3 regions of the Kitasatospora sp. NPDC051853 genome follow, and region 3 is predicted to be linked to each of the others. Evidence: riboswitches for the same ligand, from Rfam matches in the RefSeq annotation. Region 3 holds a riboswitch; each other region holds the start of a gene.
The links. Region 3 has a riboswitch for S-adenosylmethionine ahead of ACIA8O_RS01890 (IclR family transcriptional regulator). Riboswitches for the same ligand answer to the same signal wherever they lie in the genome.

Region 1 (10,118 bases), on a different contig from region 3:
CGCCACCGTCCGCCTCACCTACGACAACCAGGGCCGACACGTCGCCGGCGACCTGTACGGCGGCGAGACGGTCACCAGGACGCTGCGGACGGGGGACCGGGTGGAGGTCACCGTGGACGCGGGCACGCACTATCTGACGTACCGGCGCAACGGCGTCGAGGAGCGGTCCATCCCGATCACCACCGGCAAGCCCGGCTTCTCCACCCGCAACGGCGTCAAGGTGGTGCTCGGCCAGGAGTCACTGGTGCGGATGAACGGCGAGTCGATCGGCATCCGCGAGGGCAGCAGCGAGGCCTACGACCTCCAGGTGAAGTGGGCCACCCGGGTCACCTGGAGCGGCGAGTACGTGCACGCCGCCCCGTGGTCGGTCGGCTCCCAGGGCCGCGAGAACGTCAGCCACGGCTGCACCGGCATGAGCACCGAGAACGCCAAGTGGTTCTACGAGCAGACCCGGATCGGCGACGTCGTCCAGGTCGTCAACAGCCGAGGCGACGACATGGAGCCCTTCGGCAACGGCTTCGGCGACTGGAACGTCCACTGGGACCAGTACGTCCAGCACTCCGCCCTCGGCAAGCCCGTCTCCACGGCGGCCCCGACGACGCAGGTCGCCGGCGCAGCGCCGCAGATCGGCTGACCCGGGTAGCGCCCCGCAGGGGCGCGGGGAACTGCGCGCTGGGGAACGGCAGCACGTGCAACTGGCTGACGGTGCTTCAGTTGCCGGTGGGCCGCCTTCCGGTTCGCGCAGTTCCCCGCGCCCCCAAAGGTGTGACCACTTCCGTCAGTAGGCCACGTCGAGTGCGTTGGTGACCGCGGCGAGGGCCTCTGCCTGGGTGAGCCCCAGCCGGGAGACCCGCTGGGCGTAGTCCGCGGCGGCCGCCGCGGCGAGTTTGTGGGCGGTGTCGCCGGTGGCGGCGATGAGGGTGCCGCGTCGTCCGTGGGTCTCGACCACCCCGTCCGCCTCCAGTTCGCGGTAGGCCCGGGCCACCGTGTTGGCGGCGAGGCCGAGCTCCTCGGCCAGGGCCCGGACGGTGGGGAGCTTCAGGCCGGCCGCCAGGGCCCCGCTGCGGGCCTGTTCGGCGATCTGGAGGCGTACCTGCTCGTAGGGGGGAGTGGCCGACTGGTGGTCGACGGACAGCTGCACGTGGTCTCCTGACGGTTCGTTGGCCCCATTCTGCCGGAAAGGCCGATGGCCCCCACCGCGGAAGCGGTGGGGGCCATCGGCTGTGGCGTTGCTACGGGTGAGATCAGTGGTGGCCGTGGCCGCTGGTGATCTCGTGGTGCTCCTCGGCGGTGGGCTTGGGGATCTGGCTGCCCTCGCCGTAGAAGCCCTTGGAGAGCTTCGAGCGGGTCTTGGCGAGGACGCCGACCTTGCGCTTGACGCCGTTTTCGTCCACCTCGGCCGGCAGCTCGATCGGCTGCGGCTGCTCGTGCGCGGTGATCTTGTGCAGCTCGCCCTGCGGGAGCTGCGCGTGGACCTCGACGAACTCACCGTGCGGCAGGCGCTTGATGATGCCGGTCTCGCGACCGTGCAGCACCTTCTCCTTGTCGCGGCGCTGGAGGCCGAGGCACCAGCGCTTGGTGACGATGAACGTGATCACCGGGACGACGAAGAAGCCCACCCGGACGAAGTACGTGATGTCGTTGATCGAGAGGTGGAAGTGCGTGGCGAACAGGTCGTTGCCACCACCGATCAGCAGCACCAGGTAGAGGCTGATCCAGGCCGCGCCGAAGGCGGTGCGGACGGGAGCGTTGCGCGGGCGGTCCAGGATGTGGTGCTCGCGCTTGTCACCGGTGACCCAGCTCTCGATGAACGGGTAGACGGCGATGGCGACCAGGACCAGCGGGAAGATCATCAGCGGGATGAACACGCCGAGGTTCAGCGTGTGGCCCCACAGGCCGATCTCCCAGCCCGGCATGACGCGGATCAGGCCCTCGGAGAAGCCCATGTACCAGTCGGGCTGGGCGTCGGTCGACACCTGGTCCGGACGGTACGGGCCGTACGCCCAGATCGGGTTGATCGTGGCGATCGCCGAGATGGCGGAGATGATGCCGAAGACCAGGAAGAAGAAACCACCGGCCTTGGCCATGTAGACCGGCATCAGCGGCATGCCGACGACGTTCTGCTCGGTCTTGCCCGGGCCCGCCCACTGGGTGTGCTTGTGGTAGAAGACCAGGATCAGGTGCGCGACCAGCAGGCCGAGCATGATGCCCGGCAGCAGCAGGACGTGGATGGTGAAGAACCGCGGCACGATGTCGGTGCCGGGGAACTCGCCGCCGAACAGGAACATCTGGATGTAGGTGCCGACCAGCGGCACCGCCAGGACGGCGCCCTCCATGAACCGGATACCGGTGCCCGAGAGCAGGTCGTCGGGGAGCGAGTAGCCCATGAACCCGTCGAACATGCCCAGGAACAGGAGGAGGAAGCCGAAGACCCAGTTGACCTCGCGCGGCTTGCGGAACGCGCCGGTGAAGAAGACGCGCATCATGTGCACGAGCATCGCGGCGACGAACACCAGCGCGGCCCAGTGGTGGATCTGACGGATCAGCAGACCACCGCGGACCTCGAAGGAGATGTCCAGGGTCGAGGCGTAGGCCTCGGACATCCTGATCCCCTGCAGCGGGGCGTAGGAGCCGTGGTACACGGTCTCGCCCATGCTCGGGGTGAAGAACAGGGTGAGGTAGACACCCGTCAGGATGATGATGATGAAGGTGTAGAGGCAGATCTCGCCCAGCATGAAGGACCAGTGGTCCGGGAAGATCTTCCGCAGGTTGGCCTTGGCCAGGCTGTAGATGCCCAGCCGGCCGTCGGCCCAGTCCGCCGCCGCCTCGTACTTGTTGGCGGGCTTGGCACGGGTGCTGGCCGGCTTGGCGGCACCCGAGGTGCTGCTCGTGCTCATCGGCTGCGCTCCCAGTAGCTCGGGCCGACGGGCTCGTCGAAGTCGCCGGTGGCGACCAGGTAGCCCGCTTCGTCAACGGTGATCTTCAGCTGCGGCAGGGGGTGGCCGGCCGGGCCGAAGATGACGCGCGCGCCGTCCGCCAGGTCGAAGGTCGACTGGTGGCAGGGGCAGAGCGCGTGGTGGGTCTGCTGCTCGTACAGGCTGATCGGGCAGCCGACGTGGGTGCAGATCTTCGAGTAGGCGAGGATGCCCTCGAAGCCCTTCTCCTTCGACTTCTCGTCCTTGAGGTCGCCGGGGGCGATCCGGACGAGCATCAGCGCGTCCTTGGCGATCTGGACCTGGAAGTCGTGGTCGTCCTCCTCGAGGCCTTCCGGCTTCGCGAAGGTGAGCGAGCCGACGATGACGTCCTCGGGCTTCATCGGCTCGTTGGTGTTCATGTTGATCAGCTGGAGCGGCTTGGCCTTGGTGGCCTCGCGCCAGCCGGTGTGCTCCAGCTTGTCCTCGGGCAGCGGCCCGAGGTCGCGCAGCAGCACCACGCCGGAGAGCGGCACCAGGGCCATCGAACCGATCAGGGTGTTGCGGAGCAGCTTGCGACGGCCGAAGCCGGACTCGGCGGCACCCGTCTTGAACTGCTCGATGACGTCGGCGCGGACCTCGTCGGAGGCCTCGATCGGGTGGCGCTCGGCCGGGATCTCGTGGTCCGACATCAGGGTGCGGGCCCAGTGGACCGCACCCGCACCGATGCAGAACAGCGCGACGCCGAGGGTCAGGCCGAGCGCGAAGTTCAGCGCGCTGACGTGACCGATCGGGAAGATGTAGACGATCTTGTCGATCGGGAAGATCACGAAGGACGCGATGAACCCGATGGTCGACAGCATCGACAGGATGAACAGCATCGCGACCTGGCGCTCGGCCCGCTTGGCGGCCCGCTCGTCGATGTCGGTGCGACGCGGCTCGTGGGCCGGCAGGCCCGGGTCGGCGAACGGGTCGCCGTGCGTGGCGACCGCGGTGCCGTGGGAGTCGTGCGACTCCGGCAGGTTGTCCTTGGACATGTCGTGGCTCATGACTTCTTGGCCTTGGTGGTGTGGGCGGCGACCCAGATCGCGACCGCGATGAGCGTGCCGAGGCCGAAGATCCAGCCGAACAGGCCCTCGGTCACCGGACCGAGGCTGCCCAGGGTCAGGCCGCCGGGGTTGGGCTCGTCGTTGGTGGTGTGGCGGACGAAGGCCACGATCTGCTTCTTCTGCTCCTCGGGCATGGTGCTGTCCGGGAAGGAGGGCATGTTCTGCGGGCCGGTCTGCATGGCCTCGTAGATGTGCTTGGCCTCCACGCCTTCGAGCGACGGGGCGTACTTACCCCGCGTCAGGGCACCACCCTGGCCGGCGAAGTTGTGGCACTGGGCGCAGTTGGTCCGGAACAGCTCGCCGCCCTTGGCGACGTCGTCCGGGTTGGTGGAGGTGTACTGCTCCTCGACCGGGGTGACCGGGCCGGGGCCGAGCGAGGCCACGAAGGCGGCCATCCGGTCGATCTCGGGCTGGGTGTAGATGACCTTCTTCTTCGGCACCTGCGCACCGGGCTGCTGGGCCGGCATGCGGCCGGTGCCCACCTGGAAGTCGACCGCGGCGGCGCCGACGCCGACCAGGCTCGGACCGTCCGAGGTGCCCTCGCCGTTGAGGCCGTGGCAGGAGGAGCAGCCGACGGCGAAGAGCTTCTTGCCCTCATCGATCGCGAGCGACTGCGCCGAGGTGTCGGCCTGCGCCTTCTCGGCGGGCGCGAACGCGGCGTACAGTCCCCCGGTTGCCGCCAGGGCGAAGATTAGGACGAGCAGCGCCGCCAGTGGGTGGCGCCGTCGTGCTGAGAGCTTTTTCACGGATTTAACCCCGGGGTCAGGATCTGGTCGGCTGGATGGGCGTGCCCCGCGCGGCCCGTTCTGCTCGGGTGCTGCGGGGCCGCGCGCGGTCGGTCGGTGCGGTCAGTCGGCTCCGGCCGGCGGCCAGCGACCTGATCTAGCTGGTTACTTGATCAGGTAGATGGTCGCGAACAGGCCGATCCACACGACGTCGACGAAGTGCCAGTAGTACGACACCACGATCGCGGCGGTGGCCTGCTCGTGCGTGAACCGCTTGGCTGCGTACGTCCGTGCCAGGACCAGCAGGAACGCGATCAGACCACCCGTCACGTGAAGGCCGTGGAAGCCGGTGGTCAGGTAGAACACCGTGCCGTACGGGTCCGAGGACAGCGAGAGGCCGTCCTTCTTGACCAGCTCGGTGTACTCGAAGATCTGACCGCCGATGAAGATCGCGCCCATCACGAAGGTGATGACGAACCACGAGCGGAGCTTCTTCACGTCACCGCGCTCGGCGGCGAAGACGCCGAGCTGGCAGGTGAGGGAGGAGAGCACCAGGATCGTGGTGTTCACCGAGGAGAAGGGCACGTTCAGTGCGTGAGCCTTCTCGCTCCAGAACTCTGCGCCCTTGACCGAGCGGAGGGTGAAGTACATCGCGAACAGGGCCGCGAAGAACATCAGCTCCGAGCTCAGCCAGACGATGGTTCCGACGCTGACGAGGTTCGGCCTGTTGACCGCTCCGTGCGCGTGTCCGGTTTCTGTTGCTGTTGCTGTCGCCACGACGGACATTATGTCGGTCCCTTATTCCGTCTTCACGCCGGGGGGTCCACCTCGGAGTGTCCGGTGCGTGCGGTATGCCCCGATGGCAGCCGACGGGGCGTCGGAGAGCCCCTCCACCGGCCCGGTGTCCGTTTTCTGATGGTTCATCGGAAGGCGCCGACACCCGTTCGCCCCGCGTGTCGCTCCCGGCCTCCTGACGGTCCGTCGGCTAGGGGCGCCCGCTCCCTCCGCCGTCCGGGTGGACTCGGCCCACCGGGTGACGTTCCGTCGCCCGAGCGGGTGAGCCGTCGGGAGGCTCGTCCCGGCGAGATCGTGCGAGGGGCTCACCACGGACGGTGCGCCGGAGTAGCATCCGGAAGTGAACGTGGTCCGGATCACATCCGGGCCCGGTCGAGCCGACGCGCGCGTACCACCCATATAAGAGGACGAGCACCGGGAGCAGGGCCCATGGCGCACACGACGGACGAGACGCTCACCGTGCTCGTCTACAGCGACGATCGCAACACCCGCGAGCAGGTCACCCTTGCCCTCGGCCGCCGCCCCGCCGCCGACCTCCCCGAGGTCGAGGTCCACGAGTGCGCGACGGTGCCGGCCGTCCTGCGCGCCCTGGAGAAGGGCGGCATCGACCTCTGCGTCCTCGACGGCGAGGCCGTCCCGGCCGGCGGCCTCGGCGTGGCCCGCCAGATCAAGGACGAGATCTACGGCTGCCCGCCGGTCCTCGTCCTCATCGGCCGCCCCCAGGACTCCTGGCTCGCCGCCTGGTCCCGCGCCGACGCCGCCATCGCCCACCCCGTCGACCCGGTCCCCTTCGCCGAGTCCGCCGCCACCCTGCTGCGGGCCCGGGTCGCCCGGCGCACCCCCGCGTAGCCCGCGCAGCGGGCTAGCAGGGGCGCGGGGAACTGCGCGACCAACCACTCGCGACGCCCGCTCCGGCACTGACGTCCCGTCAACCCCACGGCGGCCGTCTCACAGGGAAGAACAACACCGCATCAGCGGTCGGCACCTCGCTAGGCTGGCTCCAGTCCACGTCACGTACGAAGAACTGGAGCAAGCCATGGCCCGCACCTGGCCCGACCTGTTGAGCGCACTGCTCGCCGGTGAGAACCTCACCCAGGCCGACGCCGCCTGGGCCATGGACCGGATCATGAGCGGCGAGGCCACCCCGGTCCAGGTGGCCGGCTTCGTGGTGGCGCTCCGCGCCAAGGGCGAGACCGTCGACGAGATCGCCGGCCTGGTCGACTCGATGTACGCCCACGCCGTCCAACTCACGATCCCCGGACCGGCGGTGGACATCGTCGGCACCGGCGGCGACCGCGCCAAGACGGTGAACATCTCCACCATGTCGGCCATCGTGGCCGCGGCCGCCGGCGCCAAGGTGGTGAAGCACGGCAACCGCGCCGCCTCCTCCGCGAGCGGCGCCACCGACGTGCTGGAGCAGCTCGGCGTCAGCCCGGAGGTCCCGCCGTACCGGGTGGCCGAGATCGCCGAGGAGGTCGGCCTGACCTTCTGCCCGGCCCCGGTCTTCCACCCCGCGATGCGGCACGCGGCCCCGGCCCGCCGTGACCTCGGGGTGCCGACCGCCTTCAACATCCTCGGCCCGCTGACCAACCCGGCCCGGGTGACCGCTCACGCGATCGGCTGCTTCGACACCCGCCTCGCCGGGCTGATCGCCGGCGTGCTGGCCCGCCGCGGCGCCAGCGCGCTGGTCTTCCGGGGTGACGACGGCCTGGACGAGCTGACCATCTCCACCACCTCGCACGTCTGGACGGTGAAGGACGGTCAGGTCACCGAGACCACCTTCGACCCGCGCGAGGTCGGCATCGAGCTGGTCGGCATCGAGGCGCTGCGCGGTGGCGACCCGGCCTTCAATGCGGCGGTGGTCCGCCGCCTGCTGGCGGGCGAGCACGGCCCGGTCCGGGACGCGGTGCTGCTCAACTCCGCCGCCGCCCTGACCGCCCTGGACCTCACCGACGCCCCGCTCGCGGAGCAGCTGAAGGCCGGGATGGCCCGGGCCGCCGAGGCCATCGACTCGGGTGCCGCGGAGACCCTGCTGAAGAACTGGGCGGACGCCACCGTCCGTTCCTGACGGGTGAGTTGGAGGCCCGGGCCACGGCCCGGGCCTTCCGCACGTCCGGGTGCGTCCAGATAGTGGAAGCCTGTTTGACCACTCCTCGGAAGCCGCTCTAGAGTTCACGACAGGTCATGAGTGACAGCGACAAGCCCCAGCTTGCTGTCCGGCAACCCTCCGTCCGTGGCGGGGTGCCCTGGGTGAGGACCGGGCACTGCGGCGATCCGTCCGCAGCGCAAGCGCGGACGTCGGCGGCACAGCTGCACCCCGAGGTCCCGGACCTTCAGAGGAGTGCACCCCCATGTCCGTCGCCACCTTCACCTGCGCCCCGCTCCCCGTCCTCGGCCACGACGTCCAGGTCCCGCTGGCCTCCGGCGAGAAGGTCACCTACGCCGCCCTCGACTACGCGGCCAGCTCCCCGGCCCTCCAGCGGGTCTGGGACGACGTCGCCGCCTACGCCCCGTACTACGGCTCGGTGCACCGCGGCGCCGGCTACCTCTCCCAGCTCTCCACCGACCTGTTCGAGCAGAGCCGCCGCACCGTCGAGGAGTTCCTCGACCTGCGCGAGGGCGACCAGGTGGTCTTCACCCGCGCCACCACCGACTCGCTCAACCTGCTGGCCTCCGCCGTCCCGGCCGGCACCGAGGTCTTCGCCTTCGAGACCGAGCACCACGCCTCGCTGCTGCCCTGGGCGCACAACGGCCTGAAGGTCACCTACCTGCGCGCCCCCGGCTCGCACGCCGAGGCGGTCGAGGCCTTCGAACTGGCCCTCCGCCGGCAGCCCGCCGAGCACCGCCTGCTCTGCGTCACCGGCGCCTCCAACGTCACCGGCGAGCTCTGGCCGATCGCCGAACTCACCGAGGTCGCCCACCGCCACGGCGCCCGGGTAGTCCTGGACGCCGCCCAGCTGGCCCCGCACCACCGGGTCTCGGTCCGCGAGCTGGACGTCGACTGGATCGCCTTCTCCGGCCACAAGCTCTACGCCCCCTTCGGCGCCGGCGTCCTGGCCGGGCGCGCCGACTGGCTGGACGCGGCCGAGCCGTACCTGGCCGGCGGCGGCGCCAGCCGCACCGTCGCCCGCGAGGCGGACGGCTCCGTCGCCGTCGAGTGGCAGACCGGCCCGGCCCGCCACGAGGCCGGCTCCCCGAACGTGATCGGCGCCTACGCCATCGCCTCCGCCTGCCGGGCCCTGACCGAGGCCGGCTTCGACGCGCTGGAGGCCCGCGAGCAGGAGCTGATCGCCCGTCTGAAGGCCGGTCTGGCCGGGATCCCCGAGGTCCGGGTGCTCAGCCTGTTCGGCGAGGACGCCGCGCGGGTGGGCGTGCTCTCCTTCGTGGTGCAGGGCTGGAACAGCTCGCACTTCTCCGCCGCGCTGTCCGCGGAGTACGGCATCGGCGTCCGCGACGGCCTGTTCTGCGCGCACCCGCTGGTGCGGACCCTGCTCGGCGGCGAGGAGGCCGCGCCCTCCGAGTGCGGCGCCCCCGAGCCGTCGCTGCCGGGCGAGCGCAGCCTCAACGCCATCCGCGTCTCCTTCGGCGCCGGCACCCCGGACGAGCACCTGGACCGCTTCCTGGCGGCCGTCCGGGAGCTCGTCTCCGACGGGGCGGCCTGGACCTACCGCAACGAGGGCGGCCGCTGCGTCGCCGACTCCCGTCGCGGCTGAGGCAGGACGCCCGGCAGGGCAGCACCCCAGGGGCGCGGGGAACTGCGCGCGGGGGAACGGCAGCACGTGCAACCGGCTGACGTGCCCTCAGTTGCAGGTGGGCCGCCTTCCGATTCGCGCAGTTCCTCGCGCCCCTGGGGCCTACGGCCCCGAGGGCGCGCCCTAGTCGAGGCCGAGGGCGAAGGCGGCTTCGAGGTCGTGCTTGGAGTAGGTGCGGAAGGCGATCTGGGTCTCGGTGTGCTCGACGCCGGGGATCTTGTTGACGCGGGCCGGGATGACGGCGGCGAGGTCGTCGTGGTGGCGGACCCGGACCATGGCGACGAGGTCGTAGCCGCCGGTCACGGAGTAGACCTCGCTGACGCCCTCGATGGCCGCGATCTCCTCGGCGATCTCGGGGATCCGGTCGACGCTGGTCCTGATGAGCACGATCGCGGTGATCACTCTGAAGCTCCTGTCCGTTGGTTCCGGGCCAGCGTAACGGCCGCCCAGGTGCCCAGGTACCCGGCGGCGAAACCGATGACGTGGACCGCGTAGGCGACCCCCGTCCCCTCCTGGCGGACCGAGAGCCACTGGAGCAGGAACCAGAGCCCGAGCACCAGCCAGGCCGGGAACCGCAGCGGCAGGAAGAGCAGCGCCGGCACCAGCGTGGTGACCCGGGCCCTCGGGTACAGCCGCAGGTAGGCGCCGAGCACCCCGGCGATCGCCCCCGAGGCCCCGACCAGGGCCCGCACCGACTCGGGGCCGCCGGCCTGGGCGAGTGCCCAGCCGTAGGTGGCGAGGTGACCGACCGTCAGGTACCCCAGCAGGAAGCGGACCCGCCCGAACCGCTGCTCCACCCCCGGACCGAAGACGAAGAGGAAGAGC
Region 2 (10,118 bases), on a different contig from region 3:
GGTAGAGCTTGAAAGCCGCGAACAACAGCAGCGCCGGGAGGACGAACAGGTACGGCAGCGCACGCCGCCTCGCCGGGGTCATCGAACGACCTTGCGCCCGGTCTGCTGGGCGAGCTGGTCGGCGGCCTGCTTCAGGACCTCGGCCGGGTCGGCACCCTTGAGCAGGACCTTGGTCTGAGCGTCCGTCACCACCTTGAGCGCGCGGGCGTAGTCGGCCGAGTAGTTGGTGGCCGGCGACGGCGTCTGCAGGGCCTTGAGGAAGATCTCGCCCTGCTTCTGGCCGCTGAAGAACGGCGACGGGGTGTGGAAGGCCGAGTCCTCGTAGGCGGCCATCAGGGCCGGGGCGATGCCCTTGCCCTTGTAGATGGAGACCTGGGAGGCCGGGCGGGTCAGCACGAACTCGATGAAGCTCCAGGCGGCGGCCTGCTGCTTGCTGGAGCCGGAGACGGCCAGGTGGGTCGAGTTCACGGTGGCCGCGTTGGTGCCGCCCTGGCGGACGGCCGGGGGGAGCCGGACCTTCCACTTGCCGGCTTCCTGCGGCACCAGGCCCTCGATGATCCCGCCGAACCAGGTCGGCCAGGGCAGGACGGCGGAGGTGGTGTCCTTGATGGAGTTCTCCAGCGCGCTCCAGCCGCCGGACAGGTCGGCGACCAGGCCCGCGTCGTTCAGCTTCTTGATGATGGTCATCGCGGTGACCGCCTGCGGCGAGTCCAGCGTGATCGCGCCGTCCATGTTGAAGTAGAAGGCGCCCTGGAGCTGGAGCAGCAGCTGGAAGAAGTTGGCGGCGTCGGCCTGCGAGGCGGGCTTGTCGATGCCCAGCAGGTACTTGCCGGTCTTCTCCTTGAGCTTCTTGCCCGCCTCGATGACCTCGTCCCAGGTCTGCAGCCCCTCGACGTCCACCCCGGCCTGCTCGAACAGGTCGGCGCGGTACCAGAAGCCGCCCGAGTTGGCCTCCCACGGCAGGGCGTTGACCCGGCCCTTGGGGGCGACGGTCTCCCACAGGCCGGCGGCGAAGGCGTTCTGGTACTTGGTGGCGCCGAGCGGGCCGAGGTCGGCCAGGCCGTTCGGGAACTTCTCGACGTAGCTGGGCAGGTAGTCCACGCCGATGTGCAGGACGTCGGCCAGGCCGGCGCCGCCGGCCGCCATGCCGGTGGTGATCTTGTCCCAGATGGCCGGGTTGCCGATGTCCTGGACGGTGACCTTGATGTCCGGGTAGACCGCGTTGAACGCCGGCAGGAGCGCCTTGAGCTGGGCGGCGGGGCCCTGCCAGCTCCAGACCGAGATCTCGCCCTTCTTGGCGTCGCCCGCGCCGCCGCCCTTGGCGTCGGTGCCGGTGCCGGTGCCGGAGCACGCGGTGGTGAGGCCGGTCAGCCCCGCGCCGACGGTGAGGGCGCCGCCGAGTCTGAGCAGTCCGCGTCTGTCGAGGTCCATGGTGTGTCCTGCCTTCCGAGGGTGGGTGACGGCTGGACGTTAGCAACGCGGCCAGCACACTTGCAATGGCGTGATGAAAACTTTCTCCGCTGTCGTGCAAGAGGATTGAAAGCGATGGTGCGGGCTGTTAGCTTCGCTGCACCGTCAACGGAGACCTGGAGACCTGATGCGACGCGCACGACTGCCGCTGCTCACTGCTCTCGCACTGCTGACACCACTGGCCCCGCAGGCCGAGGCCGCCACCGCCACCGCCAAGGTGCCGACCGTGGTCAACCCCGGTTTCGAACTCGGCACCAGGGGTTGGGACTTCACGTCCGGAGCCGGGGTGGCCACCAACTACCCGCACGGCGGCGCCAGGTTGGCCTACCTGGACGGCGGCCCCGGCTACCGGATCAGCCAGACGCTGACCGCCCCGGTGGACGGCCGCTACGACGTCTCGGCCTGGATCGCCACCGGCGGCCCGAACGGCCGGTTCGCCGTGAAGGTCAACGGCGCCGAGGCCGGCGCGGCCGGCATCCCGGCCCGCACCGAGTACTCCCGGCACACCGTCAGCCGGATCGAGGTGAAGCGGGGCGACAGGCTGGAGATCGCCTTCGAGTCCGGCGACGCCTGGCTCAACGTCGACGACGTGATGATCTCCCCGGCAGCCCCCGCCGACCCGGTCGCCACCTCCTCCGACCCGCGGGTCGTGGAGATGTTCGACTGGGCCAAGCGCAAGGCCAACTCCTGGGTGCTGCTGGCCGGTTCGACCGGCCCGGTGAACGTCGACGAGAACAACCGCTTCGGCACCGGCACCGCCACCTACGGCCCGTCCTACTGGGCCGGCTACGCCAACCGCAGCGGCTACTACTCCCGGGACACGGCCCACCAGGTGGTCGGCGCCCAGGTGCTCGGCCTGACCGCCGAGAACCGCACCATGCTGCGCTCCTTCGCCGCCTCCGCGACCGAGGCGCACAAGTACTACCCGGTCTGGGCGCACAACTTCGACACCGGCACCTACCTGAGCATCGACTACCGCCGCCCCGACCTGTTCGTCCGCGAGGTGCCCGCCCCGTTCGAGCTGGTGGAGAAGGCCGCCCAGGCCTACCGCTGGAGCGGTGACAAGGCCTACGTCGAGGACGAGGTGTTCTGGGACTTCTACCGGCACACCACCGAAGAGTTCGTCGCCCTGCACAACCAGGCGAAGCCGAACGGCGCGGTGGCCGTCGCCGAGGGCACCGGGAAGGGCATCTTCTCCGGCACCGCCAGCTACAACGAGCAGGGCGACGAGAAGCTGGCCGAGGCCGGCGACGGCATCGCCGCCCAGTACCAGGCGTACCTGGGCCTGGCCGCGCTGGCCCGGGGCAAGGGCGACGCCGAGCTCGCGGCCAAGGCGGAGCAGCAGGCGACCGCCCTCAAGCAGTACTTCAACTCCGAGTGGAGCGGCACCGGTTCGGGCGCGGACATGGTCCGGGCGTACTCGCTGGACGGCACCGCGTTCAAGGGCTGGGGGCTGGAGAACAGCTGGTTCATGCCGATGAAGCGGATCATCGAGGCCGGCCCGCGCAACGAGGCCTACCTGGACTTCATCGACCGTCAGGCGGCCGGCCCGCACGGGCCGTCCAACATCGAGGCGTTCACCTACCTGCCGGACACCTTCTTCGCCAACAACCGCAACGACGAGGCGTGGAAGTGGATGCGCCACGTCTACGACCAGCGCGCCGTCCAGCACGTGAACGCCTCGCAGGGCCCGAACGGCGACTACCCCGAGGTCTCCTTCACCCTGGTCGGCCAGACCGTCTCCGGCCTGCTCGGCCTGGAGCCGGACGCACCGAACCGCAGGCTCACCACCCGGTCAGGGCTGCCCGCCGGGATGGACTGGCTCCAGGTGGACGACATCCCGGTCGGCAAGGACCGGATCGGCCTGCGCCAGGACGGGGCCGGCCGCTCCACCTTGACCAACCACTCCACCGGCCGCGCCTACACCTGGGAGGCCCGCTTCGTCGGCAGCCACCCGACGCTGACCGTGGACGGCGTGGCGCGCCAGGCGCAGACCAAGGTCGAGCACGGGGTCACCTACACCTACCTCACCGTCAAGGTGGCGGCGGGGCAGACGGTCTCGGTCGCGGTCTGACGGACCGTCCGGGCCGGTGGGGATCAGCCCCCCACCGGCCCGGACCGGTCACCCGCCCCCGTCACTCGCCCCGCAGCGCGTGCAGCTGGTCCAGGAACCACTGCTGCGGCGGCAGCGCGGTGGCCGCGGCGGCCAGGCGCTTGGTGCGGTCGGCCCGTTCGGCCTCCGGCATGGTGAGGGCGCGGTGCAGCGCCTCGGCGGTGGCGATCACGTCGTAGGGGTTCACCACCACCGAGTCCTCGGCCAGTTCGGCGTGGGCGCCGGCCTCCCGGGAGAGCACCAGGGCGCAGCCCGCGTCGGAGACCACCGGGACCTCCTTGGCGACCAGGTTCATCCCGTCCCGGATCGGGTTGACCAGGGCCACGTCGGCCAGCCGGTAGGCGGCCAGCGAGCGCGGGAAGTCGTCGTTGACGTGCAGGATCAGCGGCTGCCAACTCGCCGTCCCGAACTCGTCGTTGATCTCCTGGGCGATCCGCTGCACGGCGGCGGTGTACTCCCGGTACTCCGGCAGGTCGTGCCGGGAGGGGTAGGCGAAGGCCACGTGCACCACCCGGTCCTGCCACTCGGGGCGGGTGCGCAGCAGGTGCCGGTAGGCCAGCAGGCCGCGGACGATGTTCTTGCTGAGCTCGGTGCGGTCCACCCGGACGATGGTGCGGCGCTCGCCCACCGCTTCCCGCAGGGTGGCCAACCGGGCGTCCACGTCCGGCCGGTGGGCCCGCTCGCGGAGGAAGTCGGCGTCCGCGCCCAGCCCGTGCACGCCCAGCGCGGTGGTCCGCCCCGCGTGGGTGACGGTGAGCGCCCCGCGGTCCACGACGGCGCCCAGCACCGCCTCGCAGCAGTCGGCGAAGGCCAGCGCCCAGCGCCGGGTGAGGAAGCCCGCCCGGTCGGCGCCGAGGATGCCGGCGAGCACGTCGGCCGCCACGTCGTCGGGCAGCATCCGGTAGTACTCGGGCGGGGCCCACGGGGTGTGCGAGAAGTGACCGATCCTCAGGTCGGGTCGCAGCTCGCGGAGCAGGGCGGGGGCCAGTGAGAGGTGGTAGTCCTGCACCAGAACCGCGGCGCCCGGCGCGGCCTCGGCCGCCAGCGCCTCGGCGAAGGCGGTGTTGTAGGCCTGGTAGGAGTCCCACTCGCGGCGGAAGCGGTCGTCGAAGACCGGTGCCACCGGGGTCTCGTACAGCAGGTGGTGGACGAACCAGAGGGTGGAGTTGGCCACCCCGTTGTAGGCCCGGGCGAAGGTGCCGGGGTCGATGTCGAGCATCCGCACGGCCTGCCCGCCGACCTCGTGCCCGGCCAGGTCGAGCCGGCCGTCGGGGGCCTGGCGGGCGGCGGTGCGGTCGGCCTCGGAGAGGGCGGCGCAGACCCAGACGGCGGACGGGTCGTCGATCGCGGAGAGCCCGGAGACCAGCCCGCCGCCGCCTCTGCGCAGGGTCAGCGAACCGTCGTCCTCGGCGGTGAAGGACACCGGCCCCCGGTTGGAGGCCACCAGGATGGGGGCGGCCCCGGTCTGATTCGAACGTTCGGTCGCGAGATCGGCCATGTCACCAACCTTGCCTCGCACCCCGGGGGGCAAACCAGTCGGCACACGGGGCGCACGCGGGGGCTGTCTTCTCGGTGGGGTCGGATGGGCGTGCCCCGGCGGCGGCCGCCCGGCCCCACCAAGAAGACAGCCCCCAGGGCTCACCGTCGGTGGTACTCCGGCACGGTCACCATCGGCGGCCGCTCCAGCGCACCGACCGGATGGGTGTGGGCGGTGAACTCCCGGCCGGCCGGGTCCCGGGTGAACTGGGTGAGCAGCGGGCGCACCAGGTCCTGACCGCTCTTCAGCCGGCCGGTCCGGTCCAGCCGCTCCAGCGCGGTGCGGTAGATGGTCGCCGCCATCCGCCCGAGCGCCTGGCCGTCCTGGTGCCGGTGGTGCCGCACCCCGACGTCCACCTGGGCCAGCGCGTCCAGCCCGGCCAGCTCCAGCGCGTCCACCAGCAGGCCGAGCTCCACCCCGTAGCCGGTGGGGAACGGCAGCCGCTCCAGCAGCGACCGGCGGGCCGCGTACTCGCCGCCCAACGGCTGGACGAATCCCGCCAGTTGGGGCCAGTGCAGGTTCAGCAGCGGCCGCGCCACCAGCTCGGTGACCCGGCCGCCGCCGGCCGGTACCACCGCACCGTCCGTCTCCAGCGGGCGGTCGTACATCGCCTTCACCAGGTGGATGGACGGGTCGGTGAGCAGCGGCCCGACGATCCCGGAGACGAAGGCCGGGTCGAACTCGCGCAGGTCCGCGTCCACGAAGCAGACGATCTCCCCGGAGGTGGCCAGCAGCGAGCGCCAGAGCACCTCGCCCTTGCCGGCCACCGCGGGCAGCCGGGGCAGCACCTCGTCCCGGTGCACCACCCGGGCGCCGGCCTCCGCCGCGATCCGGGCCGTCCCGTCGGCCGAGCCGGAGTCCAGCACCACCAGCTCGTCCACCAGCGGCAGACGCTCCATCAGCTCGCGGCGGATCACCCGGACGATGCCGCCGACCGTCGACTCCTCGTCCAGGGCGGGCAGCACCACGCTGATCGTCCCGGCCGGGCCCGCCGCCCGCTTGGCGGTCAGCAGTGCCTCCAACGGCCGCTCGGCCGCGGTCCAGGAGCGCCGGCGCAGCCAGTCGGACACCTCCGGCAGCAACTCCTCGGCAGGGTCGGACGGCTGGGGCTGCTCGGGCACTGTCTCGTCTCCTCGCGCTTCGCATCTCGTACCTCGGACGGCCGGTTCCCGCTCCGGCGCCTTCGGATACAGTCTTCGTACTGCGGTCAGACCTTCGCACGTCGGGGTCGGCCGGAGCGCAGGACCACAACTTCACAGAGCTCATCCAGAGGGACTGAGGGAACGGCCCGTTGACGTCCCGGCAACCTTCTCGCGCGGTCAGGCCCATCTGCGGCCACGGCGGGACAGGTGCCAATTCCGGCCTGTGGCGCGACCGCGTCACGGGGAAGATGAGGAGAGAGGCCTCCGCCACCATGGCTACCGCTGTTTCCGCCGCACCCGCCGTCGACCTCGGCCCCGCCGACCAGCTGTCCTGTCGCGAGTGCGGTACCAAGTTCCCGCTCGGCCCCAGCTTCGCCTGCCTGGAGTGCTTCGGCCCGCTGGAGATCGCCTACGACTTCGGCTCCGCGGACGCCGAGGAGCTGCGCAAGAGGATCGAAGCCGGCCCGGCCTCCATCTGGCGCTACGCCCCGCTGCTGCCCGTCCCGGCCGACGTGGCCTCCAAGCCCAACCTGAACCCGGGCTGGACCCCGCTGGTGAAGGCCGACAACCTCGGCCGCGAGCTCGGCTTCACCGCCCAGCTGCACGTCAAGGACGACTCGGGCAACCCGACCCACTCCTTCAAGGACCGCGTGGTGGCCTGCGCCATCGAGGCGGCGCGCGCCTTCAACTTCACCACCCTGTCCTGCTCCTCCACCGGCAACCTGGCCGGTGCGGTGGGCGCCGCGGCCGCCCGGGCCGGCTTCAAGTCCTGCGTCTTCATCCCGCACGACCTGGAGCAGGGCAAGGTCGTGATGGCCGGTGTCTACGGCGGCGAGCTGGTCGGCATCGAGGGCAACTACGACGACGTGAACCGCTTCTGCTCCGAGCTGATCGGCGACCCGGCCGGCGAGGGCTGGGGCTTCGTCAACGTCAACCTCCGTCCGTACTACGGCGAGGGCTCCAAGACCCTGGCGTACGAGATCTGCGAGCAGCTCGGCTGGCGCCTGCCGGAGCAGATCGTCATCCCGATCGCCTCGGGCTCCCAGCTCACCAAGATCGACAAGGGCCTGCAGGAGCTGATCAAGCTCGGCCTGGTCGAGGACAAGCCCTACAAGATCTTCGGCGCCCAGGCCGAGGGCTGCTCCCCGGTCTCCGCCGCGTTCAAGGCCGGCCGTGACGTGATCAAGCCGGTCAAGCCGGACACCATCGCCAAGTCGCTGGCGATCGGCAACCCGGCCGACGGCCCGTACGTGCTGGACATCGCCCGCCGCACCGGCGGCGCGGTCGAGGACGTCACCGACGCCGAGGTGGTCGAGGCCATCAAGCTGCTGGCCCGCACCGAGGGCATCTTCGCCGAGACCGCGGGCGGCGTGACCATCGGCGTGCTGAAGAAGCTGGTGGAGACCGGGCAGCTCGACCCGGCCAAGGAGACCGTGGCGATCAACACCGGTGACGGCCTGAAGACCCTGGACGCCGTCGCCGACGCCGGTCTGACCGCCACCATCCGCCCGACCCTGGAGTCCTTCCGGGCCGCGGGCCTGGCCTCCGCCTGATCCCCCCTCAGCACTGGTTTAGGAGTACCCCCATGAGCGCTACCGTCCGCATCCCGACCATCCTGCGCACCTACACCGGCGGCGCCGCCGAGGTGACCGCCGAGGGCGCCACCCTGGCTGCCGTGATCGCCGACCTGGACGCCAACCACGCCGGCATCGCCGCCCGGGTGCTGGACGACGCCGGCAAGCTGCGCCGCTTCGTGAACGTCTACGTGAACGACGACGACGTGCGCTTCGCCGAGGGCCTGGAGACCGAGATCAAGGACGGCACCAGCATCTCGATCATTCCGGCCGTGGCCGGGGGCTGCTGAACCGGCAGACGGCCGACGGGCGCAATCGACGGGCCGCCACCGCGACCGGAACGAATGATTCCGGTCATTCGGTGGCGGCCCGCCGCGCGCCGCGGTGAAATTCCGTCAGGTGGCAGACGGTAGAGTGCGGATTCGGATCGGATGTTTCGAATCCGGCCCGGCGGTACGGCTGGGTCGTGCACGCAGGGCCCGTCCGTCCGTTGAGACGTGGGGCGGTCGCGCTGAGACGGGAACTGACAGGCCAGCGTCAGGAATCTGACGGAGTTTTATCCCGTTAGGTCCGCTATGCCCGGAGCGAATAGCCACTCCCTGAGGCATTCCTCCCGTCACATCCCTTTCGTCACACGGCGAATTCGGCGAAGTTGACCCTGTTGCAGAGGGCGTCTGTCCGGATACATTCAGCGGCGGTCGACGCGTTCGAGTGTTGACCGCGGCTACGCCCAGGGGGGGTTCCCTCGGGCGTGTGCCGGTACAGACCTGGGTCCGCATCCTGTGGACCCGCGAAGGGCCAGCACAGCACAAGGGGAGTTCGGAATGGCTCAGGGCACCGTCAAGTGGTTCAACGCGGAGAAGGGCTACGGCTTCATCGCGGTCGACGGTGGTGCGGACGTGTTCGTCCACTACAGCGCGATCCAGATGGACGGCTACCGCACCCTCGAGGAGGGCCAGCGGGTCGAGTTCGAGATCTCCCAGGGGCAGAAGGGCCCGCAGGCGGACATGGTCCGCGCGGCGGTCTGACCTTCCGCACCTGCGGACCTCGGCTCGGCTTCGGGCTGGCAGTCTCCACGCTTCGCCGGCAGGCCCGTACGACACCACGTCGTACGGGCCTGTCGTCGTCTCCGGCGCGGGTGCGCGTATCACGATTGGGCTTGCACTCGATACCCGAGAGTGCTAATCATTGGCGTTAGCACTCACAGCATGAGAGTGACAACGGACCGGGTCGGTGAGGCCCCCGGGAGCGGTAGGGGACAAGACCCCCGCACACCAGGGCCGTCCGTCGCGGGCGCCCTCCGGTCCGGCGCAGTCGACGTGTCCTGGAGGACCACTTCCGATGGCCAAGATCATCGCTTTTGACGAGGAAGCTCGCCGCGGACTCGAGCGCGGCATGAACCAGCTTGCCGACGCCGTCAAGGTGACGCTGGGCCCCAAGGGCCGCAACGTCGTCCTTGAGAAGAAGTGGGGCGCCCCCACGATCACCAACGACGGTGTCTCCATCGCCAAGGAGATCGAGCTCGAGGACCCGTACGAGAAGATCGGCGCGGAGCTCGTCAAGGAGGTCGCCAAGAAGACCGACGACGTCGCGGGTGACGGCACCACCACCGCCACCGTGCTCGCCCAGGCGCTCGTCCGCGAGGGTCTGCGCAACGTCGCTGCCGGCGCCAACCCGATGGCCCTGAAGCGCGGCATCGAGAAGGCCGTCGCCGCCGTCTCCGACCAGCTGCTGGCCCAGGCCAAGGACGTGGAGACCAAGGAGCAGATCGCCTCCACCGCCTCCATCTCGGCCGCCGACACCCAGATCGGCGAGCTCATCGCCGAGGCCATGGACAAGGTCGGCAAGGAAGGCGTCATCACCGTCGAGGAGAGCAACACCTTCGGTCTGGAGCTCGAGCTCACCGAGGGCATGCGCTTCGACAAGGGCTACATCTCCGCCTACTTCGCCACCGACCTGGAGCGGATGGAGTCCTCCTTCGAGGACCCGTACATCCTGATCGCCAACTCCAAGATCGGCTCGGTCAAGGACCTGCTCCCGCTGCTGGAGAAGGTCATGCAGAGCGGCAAGCCGCTCGTCATCATCGCCGAGGACGTCGAGGGCGAGGCCCTGTCGACCCTGGTCGTGAACAAGATCCGTGGCACCTTCAAGTCCGTTGCCGTCAAGGCCCCGGGCTTCGGTGACCGCCGCAAGGCCATGCTCGGCGACATCGCCATCCTCACTGGTGGCACCGTCATCTCCGAGGAGGTCGGCCTCAAGCTGGAGAACGCCGGTCTCGACCT
Region 3 (10,118 bases):
TTTCGCCCGGTACCACTGCGAGACACCGGGGTGTCGATCGGCCGACTGCCGACGAGTGTCCCCACAGGCAGCGGCGACGGTTTGTCGAGCTGCACGGGCAGCAGTGACGGGGCGTCACCGGAATCGGCCGCCGATTCCCGTACCTGGGCGAAAACGCACCCCGCAGAGAGACTGCCGAGGATTGCGGACAGGCCGGGAGCCGTTATGTCCATGCCGGCCTGGGTCTTGGTACGGCGGTAACTCACCAGCCGGTTGCGGAAACCGAGATCGATGAGGGCCTTCTGCCAGTGATCGAGCAGTGCCTCCAACGGGTCGGCACCGCGTCGGTTACCGGGGCGTCGGTCTTCCAAACCGGACAACTCCGTTCCTTCATCCACGGGAAGCGCGAGGCGCGCTGCACGAGCCTAGTGCGGTCGTGTGTGGCCGACGGCGTTCGTGTCCGATCCGAAACCTGACGCTCCGTTAGGCGCGACGGAGCGTCAGGACGGGGCGATTCAGTGCGTCCGCAGCAGGGCGTCCAGGAAGGGGTTGCCGAAGACGCGGTGGGGGTCGAGGCGGTCGAGGGTGGTGACGGCTTCGTCCCAGCCGGGGGTGCCGGGGGAGCGGAGGGAGGCGGGGACGGTGGTGGTGAGGAGGGTGGGGTCGGCCCAGGCGGCGGTGTCGGTGTAGGCCCAGCCCTTGGACCACTCGACGCGGAGGCCGGCGCGGGTGCCGTCGAAGAGGGTGAGCAGGGCCTGTTCGAGGTCGCGGCAGAAGCGGTGGAGGCCGGGGGTGCCGGGGAGGGTGAGGATGTCGAGCCAGAGGGCGGTGTCCCGGTCGGGGTGGGCGGGGTCGGGGCGCAGGGCCGAGAGCAGGGCGGGGCGGGCGCCGGGGATGCCGGTGGCGGCGGGGTCGTCGAGGCCGGTGACGCGGATCTCGACGGCGCCGTTGACGGGGTACTCGCCGCGCTGTCGGTACTCCGTCAGCAGGCGTTCGTAGGTGGTGGTGAAGGCGTTGACCGCCCACTGGAGGTCGGCCCGGCGCAGGTGGACCGCGTAGCCGTTGGCGGTGACCCGCAGCGTGGTCGGCCGGACGTACTGCAGGAGGGTCCGGGAGGGGCCCCAGAGGTCGGAGCGCAGGCCGTCGGCGAGCAGGTGGGTGAGCAGGTCGCCGGTGAGCAGGGAGCGCAGCAGGCCGCTGGAGAGCAGGACGTCGGTCAGGTCCCCGGTGAGCCCGATCTTGGTGATGAGGTACTGGAGCTGGCCGAAGACCGGTGCCAACTCCGGTGTGCCGGAGACCAGTTGGCCGGCCAGTTCGGCGACCGGCTTCGGGATGTTGTCCGAGAAGGGGTAGTTGTACGGCTCGGTGACCGAGCGGGCGGCGAACGGCCGGCCGGGGGTGACCCGCCAGGTCTTGAGCCAGGGGTACGCGGTGAAGGCGTACCAGATCGCCTCGGCCCGGCCGTCCCGGTCGACGAAGGAGGCGAAGGTCCGGGCGCCCGTCGTGCCCGGGGCGGCGAAGAGCTCGGAGGCCGGGACGTCGACCCGGCTGACGCAGCGCAGCGGCCGGTCGGCGCCGACCCGGAGCACCGCCTCGGTGAGGAAGGCCCGGCCGAGCTGGACCAGCAGCGCGCCGGCCTCCGCCTCGGTGCGGTCGAACTCGCGCAGCACGTACCGGCCCGAGGACTCCTCCCAGACCACGGCGGTGAGCGAGACCACCTGGTTGGAGAGCGAGCCGTAGCCGTGGCCGGCGGGCGGGGTCTCGCCGGCGGCCGGGACGGCGGTGCCGTGGCCGCCGATGGCGAGCACGCCGCCGACGGTGAGGTCGCCGGGGGCGGGGCAGGCGGTGACGCCGAGGCCCTGCTCGGCGAGGCGGGCCAGCAGGTCCTCCATCGCGGCGCCGGTCTGCACCCGGACGGTCGGGGCGCCCGCGACCTGGGTGCCGGTCAGGGTGATCGCGGTGAGGTGGCGGGTGGTGTCGAGCAGCAGGACGCGGGCCGAGGACGGGGTGCCCGGGGCGACGGTGAGCGGGGCCCAGCCGTGCCGGTGGCCCTGCGGCCGAAGCCGCCAGCCGTTGGCGCGGGCCCAGTCGGCGAGCTCGGCGACCTGCTGGGGGGTGGCGGGTTCGCAGACCCAGAGCGGGTCGGTGCGGACCTCCCCGGCCCAGTTCTCGAACACCCGCTGGTACGGGACCAGCCCGCCGGGGAGGCCGGTGGGGGCCGTGCCGACGGCTCGCGCGCTGTCCGGCCCGACGGTGCCGCGCAGCAGCCAGGCCGCCCCGGCCGTGCCGAGGGCCGCGGCGAGCGTCTGACGGCGCGTCAGTCCGTGCTTCCCGTGCTGTTGTTGCCCTGCTCGTTGGTCTGTCACGCGGCGACGCTACCAATGTGGATCACCCGGCGGGCCGGTTTCGGCCCCCGGTGGGGCGGTTCCGGACGAGGTGGGGGGAGGTTGGTCACGGCGCCGCCACGACTTGATATGGTTCCTCGCGAATCATCCAGAGGGGTGGAGGGACCGGCCCTACGAAGCCCCGGCAACTCCCCGTTCGACCCGGCGTCCGAAGTACGCGCCGTGCCGTGCGGGAGCAGTGCCAACTCCGGCCTGTCGCCACTGTGGCGCGGGAAAGATGAGGAGACACGGTGCTCTCTGTGCTGTCCTTCGCCCGGGCGCTTCCCGCCCCGGCGCTTTCGCGTACCCGTTTCGTGTCCGGCGCAGGCATTCGGCCCACTTCTGCGGCCTTCCCTCGCTGACCACCCCCGGCTCCCCGCACGGAGCCCCCGCGGGCGGACCCACCCGCCGTCCGCGGATCTGAGACGGAGTACACCCATGGAAACCATCAGCGGCGTCGGCGTCCTCGACAAGGTCACCTCGATCCTCGGCACCCTGGAGGCCGGCCCGACCACCCTGGCCGGGCTGGTCGCCGCCACCGGCCTGGCCCGGCCGACCGCGCACCGGCTGGCCGTCGCGCTGGAGCAGCACCGGCTGGTCGCGCGCGACATCGAGGGCCGGTTCACCCTCGGCGCCCGGATCGGCGAACTGTCGGCGGCGGCCGGTGAGGACCGCCTGCTGGCGGCGGCCGGGCCGGTGCTGGCACAGCTGCGCGACGTCACCGGGGAGAGCGCCCAGCTCTACCGGCGCCAGGGCGAGATGCGGATCTGCGTGGCCGCCGCCGAACGGCTCTCCGGCCTGCGCGACACCGTCCCGGTCGGGGTCACCCTCCCGATGCGGGTCGGGGCCGCGGCCCAGATCCTGCTGGCCTGGGAGGAGCCGGAGCGGCTGCACCGGGGCCTCCAGGGCGCCAGCTTCACCGCCACCGCGCTGAGCGGGGTGCGGCGGCGCGGCTGGGCGCAGGCCGTCGGGGAGCGCGAGCTCGGGGTCGCCTCGGTCTCCGCGCCGGTGCGCGGCCCGTCCAACCGGGTGGTGGCGGCCGTCACCGTCTCCGGCCCGATCGAGCGGCTCAGCCGCCACCCGGGTGCCCGGCTGGCGCAGGCCGTGGTGGAGGCGGCCGACCGTCTGACGGAGGCCGTCCGGCAGGCCTGAGCAGTGACCCCGGCCTTGAGCAGTGCCCCCCGCCCTGGGCAGTGACCCTCGTCCCGGGCAGTGATCTGCGGGGTCGTCAAGGCGATCGGACGGACTGTCAGCGGACTTCCAGGTTCGGGTCGGGAGTCTTGTGCGGGGTCGGGACGCTGCTGATACTTCCGGTCAGCGCCTGTCAGGAGCAGATCAGCCGTGGCCGTTCACCGAACGGCCGCGGACGTCTGCGTGCGGCCTGACTGCGCCTCACGGCCCCCCAACCCTCAGGGGCCTCTCACTCCCAGGAGGAGAATCAGTGAGGATCGAGCGCACCACCCCCCACGGCCGTACCGGCGGTCTCCGTACCCGGATGCTCACCGCGGCCGTCGCCCTGCTGTCCGCCGCGGCCGCCACCGCGGCCGCCGTGCCGGCCGCGGCCGCGTCGCCCGTCCAGTCCTTCGGCCCGGCCAGGCTCGCCGCGGTGGGCGAGGCCGTGCTCGGCGCCGATGTCGGCGGCACCGCCTGGTACGTCGACGCGGCGGCCGACCGCGTGGTCGTGACGGCCGACAGCACCGTCTCCCCGGCCGCCCTGGCCAGGATCAGGAAGGCCGCGGGCACCGACGGCGGATCGCTCAGGATCGAGCGCGCCCCCGGCGTCTTCAAGCCCCTGCTCGCGGCCGGGGATGCCATCTACGGCGCGGGGTACCGCTGTTCGCTCGGCTTCAACGTGGTGAGCGGCGGCAGCTACTACTTCCTGACGGCCGGTCACTGCGGGAACGTGGTGAAGACCTGGTACACCAGCTCCGCGCAGAGCACCCTGATCGGGGCCACGGCCAACTCCAGCTTCCCGGGCAACGACTACGCGCTGGTCCGCTACGACAACGGCTCGCTGAGCCACTCCGGCGGGTTCTCCTCCGCGCCGAACGCCTACGTCGGCGAGTCGGTCAAGCGCACCGGTTCGACCACCGGCACCCACGGCGGCACCGTCACCGGGCTGAACGCCACCGTGCACTACTCCGGCGGCGGCACCGTCAAGGGGATGATCCAGACCAACGTCTGCGCCGAGCCCGGCGACTCGGGTGGCCCGCTGTACGACGGGACCAAGGCGCTCGGCATCACCTCGGGCGGCAGCGGCGACTGCCGCACCGGCGGCACGACCTTCTTCCAGCCGGTGAACGAGGCGCTCGCGAAGTACGGGGTCAACGTCTACTGACGGTCCCCGATCCGGCGGGCCGGGGGCGCGTGCCCCCGGCCTGCTCGGCCGTACCCGAGCCCGTTCAGTTGCCCACGGGCCCGCTCAGCCGCCCGCGGCGCCGCGCACCCGGCGGGCCCGGAGGTACTCGCGCGCCAGCAGGCGGAGCGCGGCGCCCTTCGGCGGTCCGGCCGGGCGGCGGAGCAGGGCCGGGAGGTCGGCCCGGGCGGCGCGGGAGGTCAGAGCATCCAGGGCGACCATGCAGCGGACCATCGGCCGGTGCGCGGGCGGGGCGAGGCCGATCACGGCGCGGCCCTCGGCGAGGGTGCGGTCGGCGTGGTCGAGCTGGGCGGTGAGCAGGGCCCGGACGGCGGGCCGGTCGGCGCCCCGTTCGAGGTCGGCGCGGGTGACGCCGTGCTGGTCCAGGGCCTCCTGGGGGATCGTCAGGCGGCCGTCGGCCAGGTCCTCGGCGAGGTCGGCGAGGAAGTCGATCCGCTGGGCGGCGTCCAGGTAGGTGCGGCAGGCGGCCCGGTAGGCGTCCTGGTCCCCGGACGGGCCGAGCAGGGTGGCGACGACCATGAAGGCGGGCAGTGCGTAGGTGTCCAGGTAGACCTGGTAGTCGGCCTCGGTGGCGAAGCCGGGGAAGTCGAGGTCGGCGAGCGCCCCGGCCAGGTGCTCGGGCACCAGGGCGCGCAGGGCCGGGTGGGCCCGGACGGTGTGCAGGAACGGGCGCAGCTCGGTCCGGTCGGTCTCCCCGGTGGCGAGGGCCTGCTCGACCTCGCCCTCCCACTGCGCGTACGCCGCCCGCCGGCCCTCGGGCGGTCCGCTGTCGAGCAGGGTGTCGGTGCGGTTCATGTAGGCGGTGGCGGCGATCACGTGCGGCACCAGCCGTGCGGGCAGCAGGAGTTGGGCGGCCAGCGCGGCCTCGCGCCGGTACCGCGTCACCTGCTGCCGCTGCCGGGTGTAGTCGTCCCGCAGCAGGGGGTCGGTGATCCCGGCCGCGTCCAACGCCCTCGTCCAGCCACTCACCCGGGCCCGTCCTCTCCTTGATCGTCTCCGGTGCACCCTAGCCGGGCCCCGGGAGGGTCGGCCGAGGCAGGGTGAGGTCCGGGTTGTCAATGAGGTTCAGTCTTTCGAGTGGTGATCATTCCGTCTGACGCACCGGTACCGTCCTCGTGTTCGATGCTGGGCGCCGATTCGTCGATCAACTCTCGGAGGGGGAACGGTGTCGACCACGGGAACACCCGGTGCCGACCGGCGCGTACTGGTGAGTGTCTTCGATCCGCAGGAGGCGCGGGAGGCGGTGCTCGGCGGCGCGCGCATCATCGACAGCGAGGACCCGCGCAGCGCCCTGGGCACCATCAAGCCGCGCCGGATCATGGACATCGCCGACGCGGTGCTGGCGGTCCGGCGGGCCCTGCCCGTCCAGCTGAGCACCAACATCGGCGAGGACCAACTCCTGTACCGCCGCGCGGAGAACGGTCTCGCCCTGCCCAAGTCCGCCTACGAGCAGGTCGGCAAGGCCGCGCAGGCCGCCCTCGGGGTCGCCCTGGCGATGGGCACCCGGGTGCACCCCTGCGGCATCGTCAAGGTCGGCCTCGACGGGATGCGGATCGGTGAACTCTCCGACGTGCTCGGCGAGATCACCGCGACGCTGCGCCGCACCGAGCGGCTCTCCCACACCCGGGTGATGTCCGTCCTGTTCGCCCAGGACCTCGACCTGTGGGACGCCCGCAAGACCCTGCCGCAGGTGCGGCGCGCACTGGTGGGCCTGCGGGAGTACTACCCGTGCGACCCGGACGTCCCCGGGGCCTTCGACCTGGCCGAGTACGCGGACGCCCTGCTGGACGAGGCCGGCCGGCCGCTCTTCGGCGAACGGCGGCCCGTGCTCGCCGAGCTGACGGCCTCGGCCGCGCTCCCGGCGGAGGCGCGGACCACCTTCGTCGCCGTCAACGAGCCCTTCGCGCACCGGCGTTACGGGATCACCGAGGCCCGCCGGACCGACCGGGCCGCCATCGCCGCGATGGTCGAGGCCAGCGCGGCGGCCGGGGCCGACTCCATCATGATCGACACCAGCATCCTGCTGAAGGTGGCCCGGATCGGCCTGGTCTCCACCGCCGGCAGTGCCGAGCTGGCGGATCTCGACCCGTACGACACCGACCGGCACGGCCTGCCCCGGGCGGGCATCCTCTCCCTGGAGGAGATCCGCTTCTTCGTCGAGCTCTGCCACAGCCACGGCCTGGAGGCCAACCTCGCCGGCTCGGTGCAGAGCCACCAGGCCCAGCAACTCTGGCGGATCGTCCCGGACTTGGACCAGGTATCGGCCCGGGGCGGCGTCAGCGCCCTGGCCCGCGACCCGTACGGCGCCACCGGCCGCGGCACCCGCCACGACCGCACCGTCCGCCGCTCCCTGGTCGGCGGCCTGGTCCCGCCCGAGCAGGGCGGCTACCTGGTGCTGCCCCCGGGCATGGCCGAGGCCCCCGGTGCCCGGGACGCCGTCGCGCTGCTGCTCAAGCAGTACCCCGATCTGGAGGCGTACCGCAGCGACGCCTACGGGGTGCTCTCGCCGCTCGGCTGAGGTCCGGTCGTGCCGGGCAGGGGCAGCCCGGGGAGGCGGAGGGCGCACGGCTCGGGGAGTCCGGCCTTGCGGAGCCGGTGACGCAGGGCGGGCAGGCTCGGCGGCCGGTCGGTGGTGAGCAGGAGGCGGGCCCGCTCCGGGGTGCGGAGGGCCGGATCGGTGGCCAGCAGTTGGAGGCCGTCGAGCGACCAGGGGCCGGCCTCCTCCACGATCACCAGCAGCCGGCCGCCGGTGGTCGTCCGTGGCCCGGGGCCGAGGTGGGCGTCGGCGACGGTCCAGCCGCCGCGGGCGGAGGAGGACGCGAACTCCGTTGTCAGGGAGGATCGTTCGGAGCGGCTGCCGCCGTACAGCAGCAGGACGGAGGGCTCGGCGGGAGGGGAGTCGCGCCACGCGGCGAGGCGTGCCAGGAGGGCGGGGTCGGCCTGCGCCGGGGCCCCCGACGGCGGGGTCCGCAGGCGGAGGTGGTGGTCCGGGGAGTCGCCCTCGACGTACAGCCGGCCGTGGAGCGCGGCGGTGACCCGGGCGCCGCGCTCCGCAGTGATCCGGAGCCGGTGGCTGCCGTCGTCACCGCCTTCCGGCGGGCCGTTCCCCGGTGCTCCGTCCGATGCCATGGTCGTTACCTCGCAACGCAGTTCGCGGTCCGTCGAGTGGATCGGGATGGCTTAGGCTGATGGTCTTCCAACCGAGGCCGGAGGCCGGAGCGCGGGCTTCCGTCCGCTGCCCCTGCCCGGCAGGGAGCCGAGGCGTCGAGTGTACGAGCAGCAGGCCGGACTGCCCACGGTCGTGGTCCTCACCGCCCTCAACCTCGAACTGCGTGCAGTCCGGGCACTGTTGGCGGACTGCGTGGAGGAGGAGCACTCCACCGGGACGATCTTCCAGGTGGGGACGGTCCCCGGGGCGTCCTGCCGGGTGGCGCTGGCGGTGGCCGGGGAGGGCAGCATCCCGGCGGCGGTGATCACCACGCACGCCCACGAGCTGTTCGACCCCGAGGCCGTGCTGTTCGTGGGGATCGCGGGCGGCCTCAAGGAGGACATCGCGCTCGGCGACGTCGTGGTGGCGACCAAGGTCTACGCGTACCAGGGCGGGAAGGTCGAGCAGGACGGGACGTTCTCGGCACGCCCGCAGGCCTTCGCCGCCCCGCACCGGCTGGCGCAGCGGGCCCAGCACCTGCCGGACACCTGGCACCGGGGCGCGGCGGGAGCGCCGGCGGTCCACTTCAAGCCGGTGGCCGCGGGCGACGTGGTGCTCAACAGCCGGAAGGCGCCGCTGGCCCAGCAGCTCCGGGACCACTACAGCGACGCGGCGGCGATCGAGATGGAGAGCGCGGGGTCCTCCCACGCCGGTCACATCGGCGGGCTGGAGGTCCTGACGATCCGTGGGATCAGCGACCACGCCGACGGCGCCAAGCAGGTGGCGGAGGCCCAGGACTCCCAGCGGGTGGCGGCCGACCACGCGGCCCGGTACGCGCTGGCGTTGGTGGCGGCGCTGAAGTTCCCTGCCGCGGGGGCCCGCGCTCCGCGGCGGACGGCGGCGCCCGTCGGGCCGACGCACACGATGAACGTCGAGGCGAGCTCCGGCGGCACGGCGTACGCGGTCCAGGACGGTCACCTGTTCGTGACCGCCGGGCCGGACCGTCCCCGGTGGCGCCGGCTGTCGGCGCCGCGCGGGCTGGTCCGCCGCCCGGAGTTCACCCAGCTCCTGGGGGCGGGTCCGGTCCTCGAACTCCACCTGGTCAACGCCTCGGAGGACGATGCACTGGAGTACCGCGAGCTGAACGAGCTACCCAGGCTGCTCTCCTATACGGGACGGGAGTACCTGCCCGTAGGGGCAGAGGCCAAGGTCGTCGGTGAGACCGTCCTGTGCTACGCGGTCGATGACCGGTCCATGGGGCTTTTCGTTCACCGTTCCGGCGACCGGGGAGCCTGGGACGAGCTGCCCTACGTCCGTTTCGGGTCCGATGCGGACATGGACGACCTGCGCGATCGGGCCAACGGGATGTTGGAGCGGTTGCTGGGCATCGACATGATCGCGCCGTCGGCGTTCGTTCCGGTGCTCGGTGTCGAGCAGCCCGCCCCCGGGGAATCGCCGCTCTTCACCTCGGCGACGGAGGCGGTCACCTTCGGCCAGCTCCAATCCGACTCGTACTGTGTGGCGGACGAGTTGGTGGCCCGGCTGGTCCACCAACTCCGCAACCGCTGACCCGCTCAGGAAGCGAGGTCCGAGTACCGCACGATCTGCCAGGCGAGCAGGCCCACCGCGAGCAGCTCCACTCCCGACAGCACGTACAGGCTCGTGTGGCCGCGCGCCACCACCCACTGGACCACCACCGCGGCGGCCGGCGCCCCGCAGAACGTCAGCAGGTCGACGCCGAGTTGGAAGCGCTTGCGCGACCGCCGGTGGGCGTCGCCGCGGTGTGCGGTCTCCCAGCCGAAGACCGCGACCTGGCCGCCCGACAGGTTGCCCAGGGCGGGGGCCAGTTGATCCCGGACGTAGCGCCCGGCGGCCGAGATCTTCTCGTCGTTGACCAGGTACGTCCAGCCGAGCACCAGGGACACCGGCGGGAGGACGAGCAGGAGTTGGGCCCCGGCCTGGACCGCCACGGCGATCACGGCGGCCATCGAGGCCAGGGTCGCGTAGAGCAGGTTGTCGCGGAAGCCGATCCGGGCCCGCTGTTCGTCCTTGAGGCGCTCGTACTCCAGCACCAGCAGCCGACCGACCGACACGTCCTCGCCCGTCGTCATGTCCCACCCCCTGCCCCCGGTGGCGCGGCCCGGCCGCCCCACGTGTCCCCCTGGCCGTCTCCGGTCACGGAGCGGCCTCTTGCCGTCATCCTTCCCGGGCCGGGGCGAGGGCATTCCGG

Region 1: linked by a shared signal. The riboswitch ahead of ACIA8O_RS06090 (aminotransferase class V-fold PLP-dependent enzyme) and the one ahead of ACIA8O_RS01890 (IclR family transcriptional regulator) in region 3 are both predicted to bind S-adenosylmethionine.
Region 2: linked by a shared signal. The riboswitch ahead of thrC (threonine synthase) and the one ahead of ACIA8O_RS01890 (IclR family transcriptional regulator) in region 3 are both predicted to bind S-adenosylmethionine.

Annotation. Positions count from the first base shown of each region.
Region 1 is NZ_JBITBY010000002.1:286,144-296,261, reverse strand. It holds gene ACIA8O_RS06130 (Ig-like domain-containing protein) at 1-634, shown strand, start outside; gene ACIA8O_RS06125 (GntR family transcriptional regulator) at 779-1,141, opposite strand; gene ACIA8O_RS06120 (cytochrome bc complex cytochrome b subunit) at 1,245-2,897, opposite strand; gene ACIA8O_RS06115 (Rieske 2Fe-2S domain-containing protein) at 2,894-3,961, opposite strand; gene ACIA8O_RS06110 (c-type cytochrome) at 3,958-4,767, opposite strand; gene ACIA8O_RS06105 (heme-copper oxidase subunit III) at 4,912-5,532, opposite strand; gene ACIA8O_RS06100 (hypothetical protein) at 5,971-6,390, shown strand; gene trpD (anthranilate phosphoribosyltransferase) at 6,578-7,609, shown strand; SAM riboswitch class IV at 7,722-7,839, shown strand; gene ACIA8O_RS06090 (aminotransferase class V-fold PLP-dependent enzyme) at 7,893-9,254, shown strand; gene ACIA8O_RS06085 (Lrp/AsnC family transcriptional regulator) at 9,417-9,695, opposite strand; gene ACIA8O_RS06080 (rhomboid family intramembrane serine protease) at 9,692-10,118, opposite strand, start outside.
Region 2 is NZ_JBITBY010000008.1:82,623-92,740, forward strand. It holds gene ACIA8O_RS23085 (carbohydrate ABC transporter permease) at 1-82, opposite strand, end outside; gene ACIA8O_RS23090 (ABC transporter substrate-binding protein) at 79-1,431, opposite strand; gene ACIA8O_RS23095 (hypothetical protein) at 1,598-3,544, shown strand; gene ACIA8O_RS23100 (trehalose-6-phosphate synthase) at 3,606-5,081, opposite strand; gene ACIA8O_RS23105 (glucosyl-3-phosphoglycerate synthase) at 5,222-6,202, opposite strand; SAM riboswitch class I at 6,380-6,517, shown strand; gene thrC (threonine synthase) at 6,535-7,815, shown strand; gene ACIA8O_RS23115 (MoaD/ThiS family protein) at 7,848-8,126, shown strand; gene ACIA8O_RS23120 (cold-shock protein) at 8,661-8,864, shown strand; gene groL (chaperonin GroEL) at 9,178-10,118, shown strand, end outside.
Region 3 is NZ_JBITBY010000001.1:430,587-440,704, forward strand. It holds gene ACIA8O_RS01880 (DUF4011 domain-containing protein) at 1-308, opposite strand, end outside; gene ACIA8O_RS01885 (cholesterol oxidase substrate-binding domain-containing protein) at 495-2,345, opposite strand; SAM riboswitch class I at 2,466-2,608, shown strand; gene ACIA8O_RS01890 (IclR family transcriptional regulator) at 2,802-3,515, shown strand; gene ACIA8O_RS01895 (S1 family peptidase) at 3,805-4,701, shown strand; gene ACIA8O_RS01900 (phytoene/squalene synthase family protein) at 4,786-5,709, opposite strand; gene ACIA8O_RS01905 ((5-formylfuran-3-yl)methyl phosphate synthase) at 5,948-7,258, shown strand; gene ACIA8O_RS01910 (hypothetical protein) at 7,231-7,869, opposite strand; gene ACIA8O_RS01915 (hypothetical protein) at 8,009-9,457, shown strand; gene ACIA8O_RS01920 (hypothetical protein) at 9,463-9,999, opposite strand.